2 regions of the Arthrobacter sp. RAF14 genome follow, and region 2 is predicted to be linked to the other one. Evidence: riboswitches for the same ligand, from Rfam matches in the RefSeq annotation. Region 2 holds a riboswitch; the other holds the start of a gene.
What was found. A riboswitch is a leader RNA that binds a small molecule or an ion and turns the genes downstream of it on or off. The one in region 2 is predicted to bind thiamine pyrophosphate.
Positions count from the first base shown of each region.

Region 1: it holds a riboswitch for thiamine pyrophosphate, as region 2 does, so the genes downstream of both, thiO (glycine oxidase ThiO) here and AB4Y75_RS12775 (ECF transporter S component) in region 2, are expected to answer to the same signal.

Region 1 is NZ_JBFREG010000001.1:661,110-668,258, reverse strand. Features, by position in the region: gene AB4Y75_RS03200 (DUF3107 domain-containing protein) at 80-304, shown strand; gene AB4Y75_RS03195 (hypothetical protein) at 311-613, shown strand; gene AB4Y75_RS03190 (thiazole synthase) at 784-1,581, opposite strand; gene thiS (sulfur carrier protein ThiS) at 1,583-1,819, opposite strand; gene thiO (glycine oxidase ThiO) at 1,816-3,018, opposite strand; TPP riboswitch at 3,014-3,130, opposite strand; gene thiE (thiamine phosphate synthase) at 3,158-3,820, shown strand; gene AB4Y75_RS03170 (DUF805 domain-containing protein) at 3,894-4,559, opposite strand; gene AB4Y75_RS03165 (DUF805 domain-containing protein) at 4,664-5,125, opposite strand; gene AB4Y75_RS03160 (DUF805 domain-containing protein) at 5,487-6,470, opposite strand; gene AB4Y75_RS03155 (RNB domain-containing ribonuclease) at 6,603-7,149, shown strand, end outside.
Region 2 is NZ_JBFREG010000005.1:99,356-106,504, reverse strand. Features, by position in the region: gene AB4Y75_RS12780 (ABC transporter ATP-binding protein) at 1-1,305, opposite strand, end outside; gene AB4Y75_RS12775 (ECF transporter S component) at 1,308-1,922, opposite strand; TPP riboswitch at 1,967-2,087, opposite strand; gene AB4Y75_RS12770 (DsbA family protein) at 2,582-3,289, shown strand; gene AB4Y75_RS12765 (TetR family transcriptional regulator) at 3,358-4,029, shown strand; gene AB4Y75_RS12760 (MMPL family transporter) at 4,112-7,000, shown strand.

The DNA.
Region 1 (7,149 bases), on a different contig from region 2:
ATTAGGCTTGGATCAGCTGTTGAAGCCTGCGGTGCGCCCCGTGTGCCCGTGGCCCGCACGAAACTGCCAGGAGGCAATTGTGGAAGTAAAGATCGGCATCCAGAACGTCGCTCGCGAAGTCGTGTTCGAGTCCTCCGAGGAAGCGGAGGCCATCGCCACTGCCGTCTCCGAGGCTCTGTCCTCCGGCGGCCAGCTCTCCCTGACCGATGACAAGGGCCGTCGCGTGATCATCCCGGCCGCGGTGCTCGGCTACGTCGAGATGGGCCCGGAAGAGCAGCGCCGCGTCGGTTTCGGCGCCCTGTAGGCAGCCATGCTGTCCCTGATCATCCCCGTCCTGCTCGTGGCGGCCGTCGGCGCGCTCGCCTGGGCCGTGAACCGGCAGCGCACCACGCTGGGGGCCGCGCTCCCGGCCGGCGCCGGCACCCTGGTCACCGCCCTGAGCTGGATCGTGTTCATCGCGCTCGGATTCGGGTACCTGCCCGGCGTGACGTGGATTCCCTGGATCGGTCCGCTGGTCCTCGGCATCGCGGCGTCGTTCGCGGTGTCCTGGATCCTCAGTTCGCGGCGGTCGGCCGAGGACGCCAAGGCACTGACGGAGATCCTCAAGGTCTGATCCTTTTCAGGCCCGACGCCGAGGGGCGCCTCCCGTACCGTTCAGGTGCGGGAGGCGCCCCTCGCTCGTTGCGGCACGGTCCGTCGCGTCCCCGCGCGTGCCGTCCGGTCCGCGCCGCGCCGGGGCACCGACGTCGGGCCCTCACCGCGGACCGGACCGGGCCCGCCCTGTCAGAGGAACTCGGCCCTGCCCTCCATGCTGGAGGAGGCCAGAGCGTGCTCACGCCGGGGAATACGTCCGGCCAGACGGGCGAGACGGCCTGCCGTCACGGCATGCCGGAAGGCCGTCGCCATGCGCACCGGGTCCTGCGCGCGGGTCACGGCCGTGGCCAGCAGGACCGCATCGCAGCCCAGCTCCATCGCCAGCGCCGCGTCCGAGGCGGTGCCGATCCCGGCGTCGAGCACCACGGGAACCGCAGCCCGCGAGACGATCACCTCGATGTTGTGCGGGTTCAGAATCCCCAGACCGGTGCCGATCGGAGCGCCCAGCGGCATGACGGCCGCGGCGCCCAGCTGCTCGAGCCGCAAGGCCAGCACCGGATCGTCATTCGTGTACGCGAACACCTTGAACCCGCGGGACACCAGCTGCTCCGTGGCGTCCACGAGCTCCACGGCATCGGGAAGCAGCGTGTGCTCGTCCGCGATGACCTCCAGCTTCACCCAGTCCGTCTCCAGCGCTTCCCGGGCCAGTTCCGCCGTCAGCACCGCGTCACGCGCCGTGAAACACCCGGCGGTGTTCGGCAGGACACGGATCCCCCGGTCCACCAGCAACTGGAAGAGCGATCCGCTCTGCGCGGGGCTGTACCGCCGCATCGCCACGGTGGTGAGCTCGGTTCCGGACGCCACCAGCGCGGCGCCCAGACCATCCAGGCTCGGCGCGCCGCCCGTGCCCATGATGAGCCGGGAACCCAGCTCCACCCCGTCCACCACCAGGGGATCCAGTCCCTGGTCCTGCAAGATCTCCGTCATCTCAGCCTCCCTGCACCGCAGTCACGAGTTCCAGCTCATCGCCGTCCTGCAAGGCGGTGCCCGACCACAGGCTCCGCGGGATCACGGTGGAGTTCCGGGCCACCGCCATCCCCACACGGCGCCCGTCCGCCGCGCGGCCGTCCGCCAGGATCTCGCGGCCCGTCACCTGGGTGACCAGGACCGCCACGGTGGCGTCCTCCCCCACGGCGCGCTGTTCGCCGTTCACGGTGATGTTCATGCGTGAGCCTCCACAGTCGTCTCCTTCAGAAGTGCCGGGCTGAACCGGTCCGGCCGGAAGGCCGCCCAGCGCCCGTCGTCATGTCCATCGAGCAGATGCAGAACCGCCCGTGCCGCCACCGGCGTCAGCAGGACGCCATGGCGGAAGAATCCGGTGGCGATGACCAGACCGGCCACCTCGCCGCCCCCGACGGAGGCCACCCGGCCGAGCAGGGGTGCATTGTCCGGCGTCCCGGGCCGCGCCCGCGCCGTGATCTCATCGAGCTCGAGTTCCGCCACGGCGGGGACCAGCAACTGCGCGTCGCGGAGGAGCTGGTGCACCCCACCGGCGGAGACTCCGGACTGCCCATCCTCCCGCTGGGTCGCCCCGATCACCACGGTGCCGTCCTCGCGGGGCACCAGATAGACGGGTACCCCGCGGACCGAGCCGCGCACCGTCGCGGTCAGGAAGGGCCGCAGCTGTTCCGGCACCCGCAGCCGGAGGATGTCCCCGTGCACCGGGCGCAGGGGCAGATCGAGCCCGTCCGGCAACCCCCGCAGCTCAGGCGATGCGAGGCCGTTGGCCACCACGACCTCGACCGCAGTGACAACACGGCCGGAGGCGAGCAGCACCCCCGTCACCCGGTCGGCGGAAGCGCCGCCGTCGTCGTCGTTCGCCGACCAGCGCAGAGCTTCCGCACGTTCCTCCACGACCGTCCCGCCCGCCTGGCGGAAGGCCTCCAGCATCCTGGCGTGCAGGACTCGCGGGTCCACCTGGTGGTCGCCGGGGGTGAGGAAGGCCCCGGACAGCTGGGGTGAAAGCAGCGGCTCCATCCGGCGGGCCTCCCGGAGCGGGACCGCCTGGACGTCGAGGCCGTGCGCCCGCTGAACCGCTTGCAGATCCGCGAGCGCGGCCCGGTCGGCGGCGTCGAACCCCACCACGAGCGTGGGTGTGGCCCGGTACCCGCTGAGAGGCCCGAAAGGCGCGGCGAAGCCCTCCCAGAGCGCTGCCGATTCGAGCGTCAGGGTGAGGAGGTTCTCCTCCTGATAGTGGTATTCGCTGACCGGGGCCAGCATGCCGGCGGCGGCGAATGTCGCGCCCCGGGCGGGTGAGGGATCGATGAGGGTCACCCGGCGACCGGACCGGAGGAGCGTCCACGCGATGCCCAGTCCCACGATGCCCGCGCCGATCACCGCGGCGTCGGCCGTCTCCTGGTCCATGCTCCTCGTCCTTCCCTACGCCGGTGCTAACCGGATCAGGTGTGGCGGTCGGCGCTCAAGCCCTCTCAGCCGGCGAATATGACCATCCGCTCCGGCTCCCGCAGTACCGCTCCAGTGTAGAGGAACTAGGCTGAAGCCCATGGTTAACCGAGCAAATGCGACAGCGTCTCTGACCGCCGCGCGGCTGTACGTCTGCACCGATTCACGAGCCGGTCGCGGCGATTTCGCGGACTTCGTCGATGCCGCGTACACCGGCGGCGTGGACATCATCCAGCTGCGGGACAAGGCCATCGAAGCCGCCGAGGAACTCGAGCTCCTCGCCGTGCTGCGGGAGGCGGCCGAACGGCATGGGAAGCTCTGGGCCGTGAACGACCGCGCGGACATCGCCCGTCTGTCCGGCAGCCCGGTGCTGCACCTCGGCCAGAAGGATCTCCCGCTGCCCGCCGCGCGGTCCTTGCTGGGCGACGACGTCGTGCTGGGCCTTTCGAGCCATGCGCCGGAGCAGGTGGACACCGCCCTCGCTGCCGCGGCCCGCGGCGAGACCGACTACTTCTGCGTGGGGCCGCTCTGGGCGACGCCCACCAAGCCCGGCCGCGCCGGGGTGGGCCTCGACCTGGTCCGCTATGCGGCGGGCACCGGCACCACCGTGCCGTGGTTCGCCATCGGCGGCATCGACCACGCGAACGTGGCCCAGGTGGTCGAGGCCGGAGCGCGCCGCGTGGTGGTGGTCCGCGCCGTCACCGAGGCCTCCGATCCCGCCGATGCCGCGCGGCGCCTGCTGGCCGAGCTGCCGGACGCCTGACCTCTCCGTTAAACGCCACGGCCCCTGTCCTCTTCTCGCGAAGGGCAGGGGCCGTGGCGTTGCAGTACGGGGACTACTGGATCTCGTACTTCATGCCCTCGGGTTTGCTGGGCATGGCGCACAGCACGATGAGGATGATGCCACCCACATACGGGATGAGCGACAGGAAGAACATCGGGCCGGGGAAGCCCGCGTCGTGCAGACGGCGCCACGCGACGGCGATGAACGGCACCAGGAGCGCCAGGCTGATGATGCCGCCGATGATCATGAGGATGGTGCCGAACACCATGGTGCCGGTGAAGGCGACATCCGACGACGAGCTGTAGCCGGTGGAGGAATCCGAATACGCGGACTGGGAGACCAGACCACCGATGAGGAGGCCGTAGCCGATGCCGACGGGGATACCCGCGACGAGAGCCTGGAAGAGGTACCAGAACCAGAACTCGCTGCGGCTGGCACGGCCCTTGAAGTTGGCGTAGTTGGCGAAGCCCATCTTGATGGCCTGCGAGAACCCTACGCTCGGGCGCGGGACGTAGGGCGGGTAGAGGCCACCGCTGTACGCGGGCTGGCCGTAGGGGCTGGCGGGCTGCTGCTGGTAGCCCTGCTGGCCGTACTGGGGGGCCGGCGGGGCCTGCGGCGGCTGCTGGCCGTACTGGGGCGCCTGAGGAGGCTGCTGACCGTAGTTCGGCTGCTGCGGCTGACCGCCGTTGTTGTTCTGCCAATCGGGTTGTTGCGTCATGGTCCTGTTCTTTCCATCACTGGGTGCGCTTGATGCTTCCTTAACGTACAGTCTCCACCACATGCTCGTGGGGCTCAATGGGGAAAACTCCCCATTGAACAGGGTCAATAGCCGTATTTCATCCCTTCCGGGCTGCTTTCCATGGCCAGGAGCGCCAGGACGACCACCGAACCGAACGGCGCGAGGCTCAGCAGGATGAACCAGCCGCTGTACCCGGCGTCGTGCAGGCGGCGCACCCTGAGCGCAAGTCCCGGGATCAGAAGGGCCAGCGCCACGAGGATGAAGAGGATGGACAGGACGATTCCGGCCACCAGGGGCGCGCTCCACACGACATCGAGGTCCCGGCTGCGATACCCGGTCCGCGAGGAGTCCGACAGCACCCCGCCCAGCGAGGTCATGAAGCCCAGGAAGACCAGGAAGTACGCCAGGTAGCCCAGGATCCCGAGCACCAGGTACTCGAAGACGAACCACCACCAGAACTCCGAGTTGACGGCCCGGCCGTTGAAGTTGGCGTAGTTGCGGAAGCCCGACTTGATCGCGTCCGCGAATCCGACCTTCGGGCGCATCACAAACGGAGCGGCCTGGCCCCACCCCGGCCCCCACCCTTGTGGCTGGCCGGGCTGCGGCTGCCAGGGTGCCTGCTGTGCACCCTGCGGCGGCTGCCCGCCCGGTGGCCACGGCGCACCGCCCTGCGGCAAGGGCTGCGGCTGAGGCTGCGCGGGTCCCGGCGGAACGTGAACGGGCCCGGGTGGATACTGAGGGTTCTCGCCTGGATGACTCGGAGGCTGGCTCATGGTCTCCCCTTCACTGATGCGGTCGTGTTCTCCGTCAGTCTGTCCCAGGATCCGCCCGAGGAAAAGCGATGGCCGCCACGGATGTTCTCCGTGGCGGCCATTCACCGTGCCTGTCGAGACACCGGCGAGGTCGTCAGAACGACGCGTCGAAGCGCGCGCCCTCGGGTTTGGAGGCCTGAGCCCACAGGAAGAGGAGCGCCAGGCTGCCCACCGGAACCAGATACAGGAGGATGAACCAGCCGCTGAAGTTGGCATCGTGCAGGCGCCGGGCCCCTACGGCCGCGGTGGGGACGATGACGGCCAGGGAGAACAGACCTGCCAGACCCCAGAGCACGAACCCGATGATCATCGAGGCGTTGGAATTCACCTGCACCTGGCCGGTGCCCGGAACCTCGGTGTAGTCCTGATCGGCCACCGCCTGGGACAGGCCGGTGCCGAAGAAGATCGCGGCGACCGTGCTGAGAACCACCGCCACCACGACGACGAACACGTACCACCACCAGAATTCCTGCCGGCCCGCACGCCCCGTGAAGCTGGCGTACTTGGCGAACACGGTCTTGATGGCCGCGGCGAACCCGAGGCTGGCTCCCGGATCGAGAGGGCCCGGCACTGCGGACGGCTGCCCGGCGTAGGCGGACTGCTGATTGCCGTAGCCCTGCTGGGCGTACGAACCGGGCGCCTGGCCGTACTGCTGCGGTGCAGCTTGCCCGGCCTGCTGGAACTGGCCAGGGCGCTGCTGCGGGTACCCGGGCTGCGCCGGCTGCTGGCCGTACTGCTGGGGGTAACTCTGCTGCGGAGCGGCCTGCGGCTGAGCGTACTGTTGCGGAGTCGCCTGCTGCTGTCCGTACTGCTGCTGCTGCGGCTGACCGTACGGGGGCTGCTGGCTCGGCGGATTCTGGCCATACTGCTGCTGGCCGCCGTACTGCTGCGAGTTGTGCTGCTGGTTGCCCTGGCCGTACTGCTGCTGACCATACGACTGCGGCTGGTTCCAGTTCTGCTGTGCGTTCTGCTGGGGCTGTACCTGCTGCTGTCCCTGGGACGGCGCAGACTGCGGACTCTGCGGGGGGACCGGCGGCTGCTGGGGAACCGGTTGGTTGGGCTGAGACTCGTTGGTCATGGCTTGCCCTTCTCCTGACTGGCCTCGGACGGCCGTGACACGCGGTGATGATTTTGCTGTCAGTATGCCAGAATCACGGCCGTGCGGGATGTCGGAGAAGTCAGGAGTCTGCCCGGGAGCTAGCCTGTGAGCGTGACGAACACATGGATCCCCCGTGGCACCCAGGACGTTCAGGACGGTCTCGCCGAGGCCCTCGCAGCGCTGCGCGAAGAACTCGAAGTCCCCCGGGCCTTCCCGCCGGAGGTGCTCGAGGAGACCGCGCGGGTCATCCGCACCCACACCCTTCCGGACTGGGACCGCACGGACATCGAGCTGGTCACGATCGACCCCGCCTCGTCCACCGACCTGGATCAGGCCGTGTTCATCGAGCGGTCCGGCGACGGGTACACCGTCTACTACGCCATCGCGGATGTGCCGTCCTTCGTCTCCCCCGGCGGGGCGCTGGATGCCGAGTGCCGCCGTCGGGGGCTCACGCTGTACGCTCCCGACGGCCGGATCCCTCTGCATCCCGAGGCGATCTCGGAGGATGCCGGAAGCCTGCTGCCCGACGTCGACCGCGGCGCCTTCCTCTGGCAGTTCACCCTCGATTCCTCCGGCGCGGTGCAGAACGCCACCGTCCGCCGGGCCCGGGTGAGGTCGCGCGCCAAGCTGAGCTACCAGGGCGTTCAGGAGGCGATCG
Region 2 (7,149 bases):
CAGCCCGTCGAGCCGGAGACGATGCAGCAGTTCGTCCACCCGTTCCTCCCCGCGGCCGAGCTGCCGGGGGCCGAACCGCAGCTCGTCGAGCACGGTTCCGGTGACGAACTGGTGCTCGGGTTCCTGGAACACCGTCCCGATCCGCGTGATCAGTTCCTTCGCCTTCCAGCGGTATGGCTCGGGACGCCGGGGCACGGCCTCCCCCGCGGCCAGCAGCTCGGACGAACCGACGACGGCGCCCGCGGCCGGGGTAAGCAGGCCCGCCAGCGTGAGGGCCAGGGTCGATTTGCCCACGCCGTTGGGTCCGGTCACCGAGAGCGCGCGGCCGGCCCGGAGATCCAGCTCGACGCCGCTCAGCACGGGCGCGGCCTTCCGGGACCCGAAACCGCGGCGCGAGACCGCGGCCCGGCTCACCGCCAGGTCCCTGGCCTCCAGAAGCACGACGTCGCCGGACGAGGAGAGGGGAGAAGACGAGGACGAAGGCATTCCGGCACCGGGCGCCGCACCCGTCAGCACCGGAACCCGGCCGGGGATCCAGACTCCCTGGGCCGCCAGGGCCTCGCCCTGGGATTCGAGGACGGTGTCGGGATCACCCGAGGCCACCATCCCGGACGGCCCGTCGGGCCCTGCCCCGAGGACCACCACGCGGTCCACGGCGTCCTTCCAGACCTCCACCCGGTGCTCCACCACGAGCAGCGTCGCGCCTGAGGCGGTCACCGCACGGATCACCGCGTCCCGGACCTCCAGCACGCCGGCGGGATCGAGGTTGGCGGTGGGCTCGTCCAACAGGACCAGTCCGGGACGCATGGCGAGCACCCCGGCGAGCGCCAGGCGCTGCTTCTGGCCGCCGGACAGGGCGTGCGTCGGGTGGTCCAGCGGCAGGGACCCGAGCCCGACATCCTCCAGGGCCTGGCGTACGCGGGGCCAGATCTCGGCGGGAGGCACCGCGAGGTTCTCCGCGCCGAAGGCCACGTCGTCGCCCACCCTGCCGAGCACCACCTGGGTCTCCGGATCCTGCTGCACCAATCCGGCCCGGCCCCGGGCGTCGCGGGGAGAGCGGCCGTCGATCAGCAGCGCGCCGGACTCGTCGGCGTCGTCGTCCTCCGCCGAGCCGAGAACACCGGCCAGGGCGTGCAGCAGCGTCGACTTGCCCGCGCCGGACGGACCCAGCAGGAGGACTTTCTCCCCCGGTTCCAGGTCCAGGTCGAGCCCGGCCACGGCGGCGCGGCTGCGCCCGCCATGCCGCCAGCCCCAGTCGCGGGCCGTGACCCGGGCCGGGGTCACGGCGCTGGCGAAAGAGGCCATGCTCAGCCGAAGACCGGCTCGGCACCGGCCTTGCGGGACGCGAAGGAGGACAGGGCGCCGGTCCGGGCCAGGCCTCGCGTGGCCACCCAGGAGACGGCGCCCGCGATCACGGCGCCGGAGATGATGCAGAAGAGGATGTAGAGGAACTTGGCGGTGCCGTCGTAGGCGATGTTCCAGCCCCAGGGCAGGAAGCAGTCGTTGAGGCCGCAGAACAGGCCGGAGGCCGCGCCCGCCAGCACGGCGGTGGGCAGGTTGAACTTCCGGTAGAGGAACGCGGCGAAGATCAGCTCCGCGCCGAGGCCCTGCAGCAGCCCGGAGATCAGCACGGTGAGGCCGTACTGCGATCCCATGATGAGCTCACCGCTCGCGGCGACGGCCTCGCAGAAGAGAGCGGCGCCGGGCTTGCGGATGATGAGCCCGCCGAGCACGGCCGGGATCATCCAGCCACCGGCGTAGAGGCCGGAAAGCGGGGCGTAGGCGGCGGTCAGCGGGGTGATCAGGTTCGCGCCCTGGGACCAGGCCCAGAACAGCACGCCCCCGGCCACGGCGATCAGCGCCGCCACCACGATGTCCACCACGCGCCAGCCACGACGCTGCGCAATAGCCTGAGTAGTCATTGTCATCCTCCTGGGATTACAGGAGGGGAGGTGCCCGGAGGCACGTTCTGAGATGCTCGACTCCCTAGCGCCGGTACTAGCCGGATCAGGTTCGAGGGTCTGCGGTTGCTCCGCACTCTCAGCGCCCACACACCCTGCGGTGGCGGCGCTCCCCTGTCGTTCGTTGTGTCACTCAGTTTATACCCGCCCGACAACGCCGGCGGAGGCTCCGCTGTCACATTCCCGGGGTGCGGGGGCGGGGTGAGCCCGGGCCGGCGCCGGGCGGGCTGGGGCACCGGAGTCGGGGCGGGGTCCGGGTGCGCTCCCCGCCCACCGCGCACCCCGCCGACCGCGCACTCCACCCACTCGTGAGTCCGCTATGGAGGGGGTGAGTTCGCTACAACTGGTAGCGAACTCACCCCATCCATAGCGGACTCGGCATCGCTCGGCGCACGATCGCCCACATTCGGCGCCCCGTGCCCGTGCCCGTGCCCGTGCCCGTGCCCGTGCAACCCAACTCTGCCCCGCGCCCGCACCATCTCACCTCCCCCCGCGCCACCCCCGGTCCACGGCACCGAGGAACCGCTCGCCCCCTGTTGCCCGCCTCACGAAACTTGGCCCCCTCACGACGCGCTCGTTAGGCTCACTCGCAAGCCGAACGTGACGATGGAAGAAGACTGATGCGCAGCCAGAAGCCCGGATCGACCGCCAAGACCCTCCTCGCCTCGCTGTCCCTGGTCGTCGCGGCCGGGATGCTGGGAGCCTGCGCGGCGCCGTCGTCGTCGAGCGCTCCGGTGCCGTCCGCGAGCGCAGCCGGCACCGCACCGGCCACGCCATCCGCGGCGCTCATGGCGAAACTGGTTCCCACGGACGCCCGGACCCTCACCGATCCGGCGAAGCCCAAGACGACCCTGGTGCTCTTCACCGATTACCAGTGCCCGTACTGCGCCAAGATGGACACTCTGATCGAGCGCGCCACGAAGGAATACGGTTCGCAGGTGCGGATCGTGGTGCGCAACTTCCCGCTGCCCATGCACCAGAACGCGCCGCTGGCGGCGAAGGCCGTGGAGGCCGCGGCCGAACAGGGCGCCCTGGAGAAGATGGGCCACCTCGTGTTCAGCAAGCAGGCCGACTGGGCCAAGTCCACCTCCGGCCAGGCCGAGACCTTCACGGGGTACGCCCGCAAGCTGGGCCTGAACATGGACCGCTTCAACAAGGACTTCACCTCCCCGGCCATCGCGAACCGCGTCCAGCGCGACCTCGACGACGCCAAGGAGCTCGGCCTCCGCGGCACCCCGTCCCTGGTGCTGGAGGGTCAGCTGCTGCCGGTCGATTCGAGCGACTACAACACCCTGAAGGCACCGCTGGACGAGGTTCTGGGGAAGTGATCTCCCCCTCAACATTGCACTCGGTCCCCTAATTGCACTGGGTGCACAAATTGCCGTAGCATGAAACCATGGACTCCACCACCTTCCTGGACGGAACTCCACCGGATCATCCCCACGGCGGCTCCGCGGAGGAGAAGACGTCCCGCCGCGAGCTCAACAAGCAGGCCACCCGTGCAGCCATCATCGAGGCCGCGGTCAGCCTGCTCTCCGAGAACGGCCTGGGCAACTTCACGGCGGAGGACCTGGCCGACGCCGTCGGCATCTCCCGCCGCACCTTCTTCAACTACTTCCCGAGCCCCGAAGCCGCGCTGGCGGCCACCGTCCAGAACTTCCTGGACGGCGCCATCGAGGAATTCCGCCAGCGCCCCGGGGACGAGACCATCCTGGACTCCGCCATCGCCGCGGTCGTGGCCCTCGTGGAGCCCGGCTCGCTCTCCCGCATGGCGCGGGTCTGCCTGCTGACCGAGAATCAGCCGCAGGTCCAGCGCTGGCAGCTGCTGGCCTGGGATGACGCCACCAGCAAGCTCAGCGCCGCCGCCGTCGAACGTCTGGGAACCGAAGCGGACCCCTTCTTCGTCAGAACCATGGTGGGCGCCATCATCGGCGCCGGGAAGGCCGCCATGGAGTACTGGCTGGAATGCGAGGCACCCCGCAGCGGCCTGGTGACCGACGCCCACAGCGCGGCGCTCCGGAGCCTCATCACCCAGGCACTCCAGCATCTCCGGAACGGCTTCGCCTGAGCGGCCACCCCCGGAACACCCAGAACCTCCCGAACACTCGCACTCCGCACCCGCACCACCGGCACCAACAAAGGCACAGACCATGGCACTCCTGCTCTACAGGCTCGGCAAGTTCTCCTACCGGCACCGCTGGTGGGTCGTCTCCTTCTGGCTCGTGGTGCTCCTGGCCGTCGGCGGCTCCGCCGCGCTGTTCAAGGGGCAGCTGACCAACGAGTTCAAGATCCCGGGGACCGAGACCCAGCGGGTCATCGACCACCTCAAGCAGGCGCTCCCCGAAGCAGCCGGCGGCACCGCTTCCGTCGTGTTCCAGAACAAGGACGGCAAGCCGTTCACGGACGAGCAGAAGAAGGCCGTCTCCGACGCGCTGAGCTCGCTGGACGGCACCTCGCAGGTCCAGTCCAGCGTCGACCCGTTCGCCACGCAGGCCGAGGTGGACGCCGCCCCGGCCAAGCTGGCCGCTGCGCAGAAGCAGCTCGACGCAGGCAAGGCCCAGCAGGAGGCCGGCAACAAGCAACTGGACGATGCCAAGAAACAGCTGGACACGGCCAAGGCGCAGGCGGCGGCTGCCCAGAACTCGGGCGTGCAGGTGCCGGCCGCCCAGGCCGAGGCGGCTGCCGCCCAGATCGCCGCCGCGGAGAAGGATTACAACGTCGGCCGCGCCAAGTCGGAGGCCGCAGCCAAGGAGCTCGCGACCCACCAGGCCGAGCTGGACCTCTCCAAGCGCAAGGCCGACGCGTCGCAGGGCATCCGTTTCGTCTCGAAGGACAACACGGTCGCCGTCGCGCAGATCAGCTTCAAGGGCACCCTGAGCGCCCTCTCCACCGAGGACCGGAACCACGTGGTGGACAGCCTGGTCGCCACGGAGAAGACCGGCCTCAACGTCTACCCGAGCAAGGAACTCTCCGAGGACCTCGGAAGCCTGGCCGGTCCGGCGGAGATCATCGGCCTCTGCGTGGCGGTGCTGGTCCTCATCATCATGCTCGGCACCCTGATCGCCGCGGGACTGCCGCTTCTCATGGCGGTCGCCGGGGTGGGCGTGGGTGTCGGCGGCACCATCGCGCTCTCCGGAGTCATCCAGATGAACAGCATGACCCCCATCCTGGCCCTCATGCTGGGTCTGGCCGTCGGCATCGACTACTCCCTCTTCATCGTCAACCGGCACCGCGGCCAGATCCTGTCCGGGATGAGCATGGAGGAATCCGTCGCCCGCGCCACCGGCACCAGTGGCAACGCGGTCTTCTTCGCGGGCGTCACGGTGGTCATCACCCTAGCCGCCCTCGCCGTGCCCGGCCTGCCGTTCCTGAGTCTCATGGGTCTGGCCGCCGCCGCGACGGTCGCCGTGGCGGTGCTGGTCTCCCTCACCCTGACCCCAGCGGTGCTCGGGCTCATCGGCAAGCGCGTCATCTCGAAGCGGGGCTGGCGGCGTGCGGCTGACAGTGCCGCGCACCCGCTGGCCGACCACGACGACGCCGCCCGCGGCTGGGGCGCGTGGGTCACCAAGTGGCCGTGGCTGGCCGTGGTGGTGTCCGTCGTCGTGCTGGGCGTGGTCGCGCTTCCCGCGCAGAAGCTGCACCTGGCGCTGCCGGACGGCGGTTCCGAGGCCGCCGACTCCACCGCGTACAAGGCGTACTCCACCATCAGCACTTCGTTCGGCGACGGCATGAACGGACCCATCGTGGTGGTGGGCGAGTTCCCGGCCGGCCTCAGCGAGCAGGACGCCACCCTCAAGCAGCTGGATCTCGCGGACCGCCTGCGCTCCGTGCCCGGCGTGGTGGCGGCCGTTCCGGCCAAGCTCAGCGACGACCGCCAGACCGCCGTCTTCCAGGTCATCCCCACCGAGGGCCCGGCGAGCGAGAAGACCGTGCAGGTGGTGGCCGACATCCGCGCCAAGGGTGCGGACATCCAGCGGGACCTCGGCGTGAAGATCGGCCTGACGGGCCAGACCACCGCGAACATCGACGTCTCCAACAAGCTGATCGAGGCCCTCCCGCTGTACCTGAGCATCGTGGTGGGGCTGTCCCTGATCCTGTTGCTCCTGGTGTTCCGCTCCATCTGGGTCCCGGTCCTGGCGACGGCGGGCTTCCTGCTGTCCCTGGCCGCGTCGTTCGGAGCCGTGGTGGCCGTGTACCAGTGGGGCTGGCTGGGCGCCGTGTTCGACGTCCCGCACCCCGGCCCGATCCTGAGCATGCTGCCCATCATCCTGATCGGCGTGCTCTTCGGCCTGGCCATGGACTATCAGGTGTTCATCGGCTCCGGCATGCGCGAGGCCTATGTGCACGGCGCGAAGGCCAAGGCGGCCGTCCGGATCGGCTTCAAGCACGCCGCCGTGGTGGTCACCGCGGCCGCGATCATCATGACGAGCGTGTTCGCGGGCTTCATCTTCAACCACCTCACCATGGTCCGGCCGCTCGGGTTCTCCCTGGCGTTCGGCGTGCTGGTGGACGCCTTCGTGGTCCGCATGACACTGATCCCCGCCGCCATGCACCTGCTGGGCAAGCGGGCCTGGTGGCTGCCGGCCTGGCTGGAGAAGCACCTTCCGGACGTGGACGTGGAGGGCGCGCGCCTGAACCAGGAGCACGGCGAGAGCTCCGGCACGGACGACGACGCCGCGGGCCACGTTCCGGCCCTGGCCACCGCGACGACGGGGGTCAACGCAGGGGCGGGCACCTCTGCGGAACCGGCCACGGCTGCGCAGCGTGCCACCGGGGCGAAGAAGAAGGCGAAGGGGAAGCGCGTGGTCGCCGAGCAGCCCCAGGAGCCGCACGCCCACACCGGTTCCCACGCCCTCATCCAGATCCCCGACGCCGAGCCGCGCGAGCTGGGCAACCCGATCCCGGGTGGGCGACGGGAAGCGCGCCAGCGCGAACGGCTGATCGAGACGGGGATGATCCCCGTGGTGCCGGCCGCCGGCGAGCAGGAATCCCGCCGTGACGACGAACCGGAGAACGACCCGGTCAACGCCGGCCGCTGAGCCGGTCGCCGCTGAGCCCCCGCCGACCCCGGCGGGGGCTCAGCGCGTTCCCAGGCCACCGACTCGCTTGGGCCCCTCGCGTACTAGCGCCCAGTACGCTCCCCAACCTCGCTTCGCTCCCCACCGGCTCCCAAAACTCGCTGCGCTCG